2 regions of the Promicromonospora alba genome follow, and region 2 is predicted to be linked to the other one. Evidence: riboswitches for the same ligand, from Rfam matches in the RefSeq annotation. Region 2 holds a riboswitch; the other holds the start of a gene.

Region 1 (4,181 bases), on a different contig from region 2:
CGCCGCGAGGGCGGGGGTCCGGCGCGGGCCGCCACCACCGATGAGCACGGGGATCCTGGACTGCTGGGGCTTCGGCAGGGCCGGTGAGTCGACGATCTCGTAGTGCTCACCGGAGAACGAGAACTTCTCCCCCACCGGGGTGCCCCACAGGCCCGTGATGACGGCGAGCTGCTCCTCGAGGATGCCGAACCGCTTGTCGGGGAACGGGATGCCGTACGCGCGGTGCTCGGCGCCGAACCAGCCGGTGCCGAGGCCGAGCTCCACGCGGCCGCCGGACATCTGGTCCACCTGTGCGACCTGGATGGCGAGGACGCCGGGGTGGCGGAACGTCGCCGAGGACACCAGCGTGCCGAGCCGCACGGTGGACGTGTCGCGGGCGAGGCCCGCGAGCGTGATCCAGGAGTCGGTGGGGCCGGGCAGGCCGTCGCCGTCGCCCATGGCGAGGTAGTGGTCGGACCGGAAGAACGCGCTGAACCCCAGGCGCTCGGTCGCCTGGGCGACAGCGAGCTGGTCGTCGTACGTCGCGCCCTGCTGGGGCTCGGTGAAGATACGCAGGTCAAGAGTCATGACCTCAACCTTGCCACGCTCTACCGACGTCGGCTGCGGGCGACCAACGCGCTCAGTCGAAGGCGGGGTCCGTCGCGCGGGAGCGCTTGATCTCGTAGAAGTACGGGTACCGCGCGAGCGTCACGGAGGCGTCGAACAGGGCTGTCGCCTCCTCGCCGCGCGGGATGCGCGTGAGCACCGGGCCGAAGAACGCGACGCCGTCGACGTGGATGGTGGGCGTGCCGACGTCGTCGCCGACGGGCTTCATGCCGGACTCGTGGGAGGCCGCGAGCGCCGCGTCGTAGTCGGAGGACGTCGCCGCCGCCGCGAGGTCGGCGGGCAGGCCGGCCTCGGCGAGCGCCTTGACCGCCACCGCGTCGAAGTCCTTGTTCTGCTGGTTGTGGATCCGGGTGCCCGCCGCGGTGTAGAACGCGGAGAACGCCTCAGGGCCGTGGTCGGCCTGGACCGCCGCGGCGATGCGGCCGATGCCGCGTGACCGCTCGATGCGCGCCCGGTACCCGTCGTCGATGTCCCGGTCCTTGTTCAGCAGGTAGAGGCTCATCAGCTTGAAGGTCAGGTCGACGTCGCGGAGCTGCGAGACCTCGAGGGCCCAGCGCGACGTGATCCAGGCGAAGGGGCACATGGGGTCGACGTAGACGTCGACGACGGGCTTGGCAGCGTTCTCGGTCACGCCCGCAGACTACGCTCACTGCGTGACCGGGATCCGTTGGGCGAGTCTCGCCACCGTCGTCGGCGGTGGGGTGATCTTTCTGGTGTGCCTTGTCGGAGTTGTACTGGGTCATCCGTGGTCGGCGGTACCCGGTGGCCTCGGCCTCCTGATGGCCGTGCGCGAGGTGCGCTACCTGCACAGACTGCGGTCCGGCAAGATCTCGAGCCCGGAAAACTAGGGCCTTGACCGCCACGTATCGCTCAAGGATTTTTCCCGCAGCCCGAGGGGTACGCGGTAGCCTGCCTGGCATGACCGCCGTCCGTACCCACACGCATGCGCAGGCAGTAGACGTCGCGGTGGACCTGTTCACCCGGCAGGGGTACGAGGGGACCACCGTCGAGGAGATCGCCGACGCCGCAAAGGTCAGCCGGGCCACGTTCTTCCGCCGGTACCGCTCGAAGGAGGACGTGGTCTTCGCCGACCACGAGCTCCTGCTCGAGGAGGTGGTGGTGATGCTCGCCGCCACCCGCCCCGACGCCCGCACCAGCGAGGAGTCCGGGCACGACCTCGGCCGTGCCTGGGACCCGGAGATCGACCCGTACCTCGAGGTGTGCCGCGCGGCACGCATGGTGTTCGACCACCATGTGGGCCAGCGCGAGACGTCGCTCGCCCGGTACGCCCTGCTGCAGCAGGTCCCGGCCCTGCGCGACCGTGAGCTCATCACCACGCACCGCTACGAGCGGGCGTTCACGCACTACCTGCGCGACACGCTGCCGCCGGAGCGGTCGACGTCCACGGCGTCGATCGCGTTCGCGGCGTCCGTCGTCGCCGTGCACAACGCGATACTGCGGCGCTGGCTGCGCACGCCGTCGCTCGAGCTGCGGCCCGAGCTCGAGGAGGCGTTCGCCGATCTGCGGCGGGCCGCCGTCCTCGGCGCCGGCGGCAACGCTCCGGTGGGCGGCGGGGCGCCGTCGGGCCGCCGTGTGGTCGTGACCGTCGTCTCGGGCGGGGCTGGGCCCGACGAGGTGGCTCGCGCGGTCCGGGAAGCGCTCGCGTAGCGAGCTCACCCGGCGTCCGCGGCAGAGACCCTTCCGGCCGGGAATGACGCCGTGGCATCCTGTGTTCCGCAAGCAGCAGTGCAGTAGTTCAAGTGCAGCAGATGCACACGTGCTCCGGGGTCGGTGAAATTCCGAGCCGGCGGTGACAGTCCGCGACCCGGGTCGCTCCTTCGGGAGGGGCTCGGTTGACCTGGTGAAACTCCAGGACCGACGGTTAAAGTCCGGATGGGAGGAAGCACGTGCGGCGCGCGCCGTCACCCTTCGGGGTGCCCTCTCGCGTCGTCGTCGGTGTCCTTGTGGCGCGCCGACCCTCACCCCGGAGTCCCCGTGTGCGGACCTTCGGAGAGGGAAGAGACATGGACTGGTTCCGCGCCGCCTATGACGCGACGTTCCTGGTTGCCGACCAGCAGATCTACTGGCGCGAGGTCATCGGCAACCTGTTCGGGCTGGCGTCGGCGCTCGGCGGCCTGCGCCGCAAGGTCTGGGCCTGGCCCGTCGGCATCGTGGGCAACATCCTGCTCTTCACGGTGTTCATGGGCTCGTGGTTCGGCGACGCGACCCGAGCGGACATGCTGGGCCAGGCCGGCCGCCAGATCATGTTCATCGCCGTCTCGATCTACGGCTGGTACCGCTGGCGCCAGACCCAGCGGATGGGCGGCGTCGGCACGGTCGCCGTGCACCCGCGCTGGGCCTCCTGGCAGGCCCGCGTGGGCCTGGTGACGGGCATGTTCGCCGGCACGCTGCTCCTCACCCCGCTCTTCCGGGCCCTCGGCTCGTACGAGCCGGTCTGGGCGGACGCCTGGATCTTCATGGGCTCCGTGCTCGCGACCTACGGCATGGCCAAGGGCTGGGTCGAGTTCTGGCTGATCTGGGTGGCCGTCGACCTGGTCGGCGTCCCGCTGTTGTTCTCGGCCGGGTACTGGGCGACCGCGCTGATGTACGTGATCTACGGCCTGTTCACGCTGTTCGGGTTCTTCGCGTGGTGGCGGATCAGCCGCCGTGAGACCGCGGAGCCGGACGAGGCGGCGGTCGCCGGCGCGTGAGGGCGTAGCGTCGGGCTCCGTGACCTCACGGGACCGCACGGCCAGGATCGGGATCGTCGGCTCGGGCTTCCGTGCCCGGACCATGCTGCGGGTGCTGCATGCGCTGCCCGACCGCTTCGAGGTGGTCGGCGTGGCCACCCGCAACGCGGCGGACCGCGCGGAGCTGGCGGCCCGCGGCCTTCGCGCCGCGGGCCTGCCCGGGCTCCCGGCACCCGCCTACGCCTCGGTGTCCGAGCTGCTCGCCGGCGGCCGGCCCGACGTCGTCCTCCTGACCCTGCCCGCCGGCGCGGCCCAGCCGGTGATCCGCGACCTCGCCGAAGCGGGCGTCCCCGTCCTGACGGAGACACCCGCTGCGGGCACCGTCGAGGAGCTGACGGCCCTGCAGCGGCTCGTGGACGACGGCGCCTGCGTGCACGTCGCCGAGCAGTACCACCTGGAACCGCTGGTCGGGGCGCAGCTCGCGGTCGCCGGCTCGGGACTGCTGGGCGCCGTGACGGACGCGCACGTCGCCGTGGCACACGACTACCACGGCCTCAGCGTGCTGCGCCGGGCCCTTGGCATCACCTTCGAGGACGCGGTGATCACGGCCCGGCGCGATGCGCGCCGCGTGCTGCCGAGCCCCAGCCGCGCGGGCGACCCCGAGGACCTGGACCTCGTCGACACGGTGCACGCGACCGCGTGGCTGGACTTCGGCGGCCGCCTCGGCACCTACGAGTTCGACGACGTCCAGTACCGCTCCTGGGTCCGCTCCCCCGCGCTGTCGGTGCGTGGTGAGCGCGGCGAGCTGCGCGACGACGTCGTGCGCCGCGTCGGCGCCGACGGGCTCCCCCGGCGTTCCACGCTGGAGCGGGTGGCCGCGGGCGG
Region 2 (4,181 bases):
GGTGATCGAGGAGCAGGCCTCCCGTGCGCTGGCCGAGATGCGCACGCTGGTCCGCGTCCTGCGGTCGGACGAGCTCGTCCCTGGAGAGGACGGCGGCGACGGGGCGGACGAGCTCGCTCCCGGGCCCACGCTGGCCGACGTCGAACGCCTCGCCGACCCCACCGTGCCGCGCGTCGAGGTCAACCTGGAGGGCGACCCCGCCCTGGTCTCGGCGGCCGTGGGCGGTGCGGTACAGCGCATCGCGCAGGAGTCGGTCACGAACGCGCGCCGTCATGCCCGGGGCGCCACCCGGATCGCGGTCCGCGTCACCGTCGATGAGACGTCCGTCCGGCTCCGGGTGTCCGACGACGGCGGTGCGGCGGTCTCTCCGAGCCATGGCGGGTACGGGCACGGCGGCTACGGGCTGGCCGGGATGCGCGAGCGCGCGGCGCTGCTGGGCGGCACGCTCGACGCCGGGCCCGGCGCGGCCGGCTGGACCGTCGAGGCGATCCTCCCGCTCTCGGGCGCCGCATGACTGCCGGGCGCACAACTGCCGGGCGCACAACTACCGGCAACATCAGGGTCCTCGTGGCCGACGACCAGGAGATCGTCCGTACTGGCCTCACCATGATCCTGAACGCCCAGGAGGGCATCGAGGTCGTCGGGCAGGCCGCCGACGGCCGGACCGCCGTCGAGCTCGCACAGCGGTTGCGTCCGGACGTCGCCCTGCTCGACATCCGGATGCCGGACGTCGACGGTATCGAGGCGACCAGACTGCTCGCCGGCCCCGCTGTCGCGGACCCGCTGGCGGTCGTCGTGATCACCACGTTCGACCTGGACGAGTACGTGTACGCAGCCCTGCGCGCCGGGGCTCGCGGTTTCCTGCTCAAGGACGCCGGACCGGCGCTCCTGGCCCAGGCGATCGAGGCCGCCGCGTCGGGTGACGCCCTGATCGCCCCGAGCGTCACCACGCGCCTCCTGCGCGCCTTCGCCGACGCCGGCCCGCGCGACCTGCCCGCCCAGCCGCTGGACCCGCTCACGGCGCGTGAGGAGGAGGTCCTGCTGGCGGTGGCCGGCGGCCGGACGAACACCGAGATAGCGCGCGAGCTGTTCGTCACGCTGAGCACCGTGAAGTCCCACGTCGCGAACCTGATGACCAAGCTAGGGGCGCGCAACCGCGTGGAGGTGGCGCTCTGGGCGTACGACACGGGGCGGCTCCGTCCCGCGCGCCCCACGCGCGAGCACTGACGCGGGCTGCACCCGTACTCTCGGCGACTCGTACTTTCGGCCAGGACGAGACCGGTCCGCGGGCCCATGACCTGCGTGGGTCGGGCGGAGCAGGCTCGCACCATGACCACATCCCAGGTGCGGACCAAGCCCACCAGCCGCCGCCAATGGCTCGTTCCCGCAGGCCTTCTCCTGCTCGCGCTCGTTCCCGCGCTCGGCGGTGCCGCACGCGTCTCCGAGCTGGCCTCAGACCCGGCGCTCACCACTGACAACGCGCGGTTCGTGACCCAGCCGATCCCGGTTCTGGTGCACATCGTCTGTGTGACCGTCTACAGCATGCTGGGCGCGTTCCAGTTCGTCCCGAGCCTGCGGCGCCGCAGCTGGCACCGGCTGGCGGGCCGCGTCCTGTTCCCCGCCGGGCTCGGTGCCGCGCTGACGGGGCTCTGGATGACCGCGTTCTACGACCTGCCCACCAAGGACACCGTGGTCGTCAACGGGGTCCGCTACGTGGTCGGCGTCGTGATGGTGGTGTCGCTGGTCCTGGGCGTGCGCGCGGCGCTGCGGCACGACTTCGTAGCGCACCCGGCATGGATGATGCGGGCCTACGCGCTGGCCATGGGCGCGGGGACGCAGGCGCTGCTGATCGGTCCGTACATCGCGGTGGCGGGTATGCCGGGTCCGGTCGTCAACACTGTGCTCATGACCGCTGCGTGGGTCATCAACGCGGCGGTGGCCGAGTGGGTGATCCGTCGTCGGCGGATCCCGGCCAGGGTGTGACGCAAGCCATGCCGACGTCCGCGAGGTTTGTGGCATGCTGGCAGGCAGCAGTACGCACACACGTGCTCCGGGGTCGGTGTAATTCCGAGCCGGCGGTTAAAGTCCGCGACCCGCGTCCTCCGCGAGGAGGACCGGTTGATCTGGTGAAACTCCAGGACCGACGGTGAAAGTCCGGATGGGAGGAAGCACGTGCGGCGTCGCCGTCCCTCGGGGCGTGCGTCGTCGTGACGTCGTGCGCGCGGGCAGGGCCGGCCGGCCTCGTCCGCGCTCCCGTCGTCCACCCCGGAGCACCGAAGCTCGGGGAGGACAGCATGACCCAGCCACCGCAGGGACGCGCCGCGGCATATGCGGCAGGACCCGCCGGAGCGCGCTCTCCCGCGGCCACGACGTTCGAGGCTACGACGTTCGAGACCACGACGCTCCGGACCGCCATGCGCCGCGCTCTCGCGCTGGCCGCGCAGGGCCCTGCATACGGCCCGAACCCGCGCGTCGGCTGCGTGCTCCTCGATCCGGCCGGTCAGCCGGTCGCCGAGGGCTTCCACCGCGGTGCGGGCACGCCGCACGCGGAGGCGGCGGCGCTGGCCGCCGCCCGTTCGCGTGGCGTCGACCCGCGGGGCACGACAGCGGTCGTGACGCTCGAGCCCTGCGCCCACCACGGCCGTACCGGCCCCTGCGCCGACGCCCTGATCGACGCGGGCGTCGCCGCGGTGCACGTCGCGGTCGCCGACCCGAACCCGGTGGCGACCGGTGGCGCGGCCAAGCTGCGCGCCGCGGGGATCGAGGTGACGACCGGCCTCCTCGCCGACGAGGGGGAGGAGCTGCTGCGCCAGTGGCTGCACGCCGTCCGGACCGGACGCCCCTACGTGACCCTCAAGCTCGCGACCAGCCTCGACGGACGGGTCGCCGCCACGGACGGGACGAGCCGCTGGATCACCGGCCCGCAGGCACGGGCCCACGCCCACACGATCCGCGCGCAGGTCGACGCGATCGGCGTCGGCACGGGGACCGCCCTGACCGACGACCCGTCGCTCACCGCACGGACGATCGACGGCGGCCTCTTCGAGCACCAGCCGCTCCGGGTGGTCGTCGGCCGCCGCGCGGTGCCCGACGGCGCTCGCCTGCGCGGGCCGGGCGGCGCCCTGCTGCACCTCCCCGAGCACGACCTCGGAGCGGTGCTCAGCCAGCTCGCGGAGCGCGAGGTGCGCCACCTGCTCGTGGAGGGCGGCCCCACCCTCGCTACCGCTCTGCTCGCCGCCGACGCCGTGGACGAGCTCCACGCGTACGTGGCGCCCGTGCTGCTCGGCGCGGGCGCGACCGCAGTCGGTGACCTGGGCGTCACCACGATCGGCGACGCCGCACGCTTCACCACCCACGACGTGACCCGGCTCGGCGACGACGTGCTCCTGGTAGCGCGCCGCGCCCAGCACGCTCGGCCCACCGAGGCCACCGAGTCGGTCCAGCCAGTCCAGCCCGGCCGGCCCAGCCGGCACCCCAAGGAGGAGATCTGATGTTCACCGGAATCATCGAGGAGCTCGGCTCCGTCGTCGCGCTCGACCGTCCCGACGGTGACGACGGTGCGGACGCCGTCGTGACCGTCGCGGGCCCGCTCGCCGCGTCCGACGCCCGGCCCGGTGACTCGATCGCCGTCGACGGCGTGTGCCTCACCGTCGTCTCCGTGGCGGACGGCTCGTTCGTCGCGGAGATCATGCCCGAGTCGCTGCGCCGCAGCTCGCTCGGGGGCCTCGTCCCCGGTTCCGTGGTGAACCTGGAGCGCGCACTGCCTGCGAACGGCAGACTGGGCGGGCACGTGGTGCAGGGACACGTCGACGGCATGGCGACGCTGGTGCGCCGCACGCCCGGCCCGCGCTGGGACGACCTGGAGTTCTCCGCGCCCGCAGCCCTTACCCGGTACATCGCGGAGAAGGGCTCCATCGCGCTGGCGGGAGTCTCGCTGACCGTCACGTGGGTGTCCGACGACGGCTTCGGGGTCTCGCTCATCCCGACCACGCTCGCCGCGACGACGCTCGGCAGACTGGTCCCGGGCGACGTCGTGAACGTCGAGGTGGACGTGCTCGCGAAGTACGTCGAGCGGCTCCTTGCGGCGGGGGCGTCGGTGCCGGGCGGGACAACCGCGGCGGACGCGGCGGCCGGCCTCGGCGACCTGACCGGGGCGGCACGATGAGCGCGGGCGGGACGGT

Evidence for each region. Region 2 has a riboswitch for FMN ahead of ribD (bifunctional diaminohydroxyphosphoribosylaminopyrimidine deaminase/5-amino-6-(5-phosphoribosylamino)uracil reductase RibD). Riboswitches for the same ligand answer to the same signal wherever they lie in the genome.
Region 1: it holds a riboswitch for FMN, as region 2 does, so the genes downstream of both, pnuC (nicotinamide riboside transporter PnuC) here and ribD (bifunctional diaminohydroxyphosphoribosylaminopyrimidine deaminase/5-amino-6-(5-phosphoribosylamino)uracil reductase RibD) in region 2, are expected to answer to the same signal.

The regions. Positions count from the first base shown of each region.
Region 1 is NZ_JBHSFI010000008.1:95,085-99,265, reverse strand. Features, by position in the region: gene ACFO6V_RS22995 (LLM class F420-dependent oxidoreductase) at 1-567, opposite strand, end outside; gene ACFO6V_RS22990 (DsbA family protein) at 620-1,237, opposite strand; gene ACFO6V_RS22985 (hypothetical protein) at 1,260-1,454, shown strand; gene ACFO6V_RS22980 (TetR/AcrR family transcriptional regulator) at 1,525-2,274, shown strand; FMN riboswitch at 2,380-2,517, shown strand; gene pnuC (nicotinamide riboside transporter PnuC) at 2,631-3,317, shown strand; gene ACFO6V_RS22970 (Gfo/Idh/MocA family protein) at 3,337-4,181, shown strand, end outside.
Region 2 is NZ_JBHSFI010000001.1:204,564-208,744, reverse strand. Features, by position in the region: gene ACFO6V_RS01025 (sensor histidine kinase) at 1-514, shown strand, start outside; gene ACFO6V_RS01020 (response regulator) at 511-1,227, shown strand; gene ACFO6V_RS01015 (DUF2306 domain-containing protein) at 1,330-1,983, shown strand; FMN riboswitch at 2,042-2,176, shown strand; gene ribD (bifunctional diaminohydroxyphosphoribosylaminopyrimidine deaminase/5-amino-6-(5-phosphoribosylamino)uracil reductase RibD) at 2,415-3,491, shown strand; gene ACFO6V_RS01005 (riboflavin synthase) at 3,491-4,165, shown strand; gene ribB (3,4-dihydroxy-2-butanone-4-phosphate synthase) at 4,162-4,181, shown strand, end outside.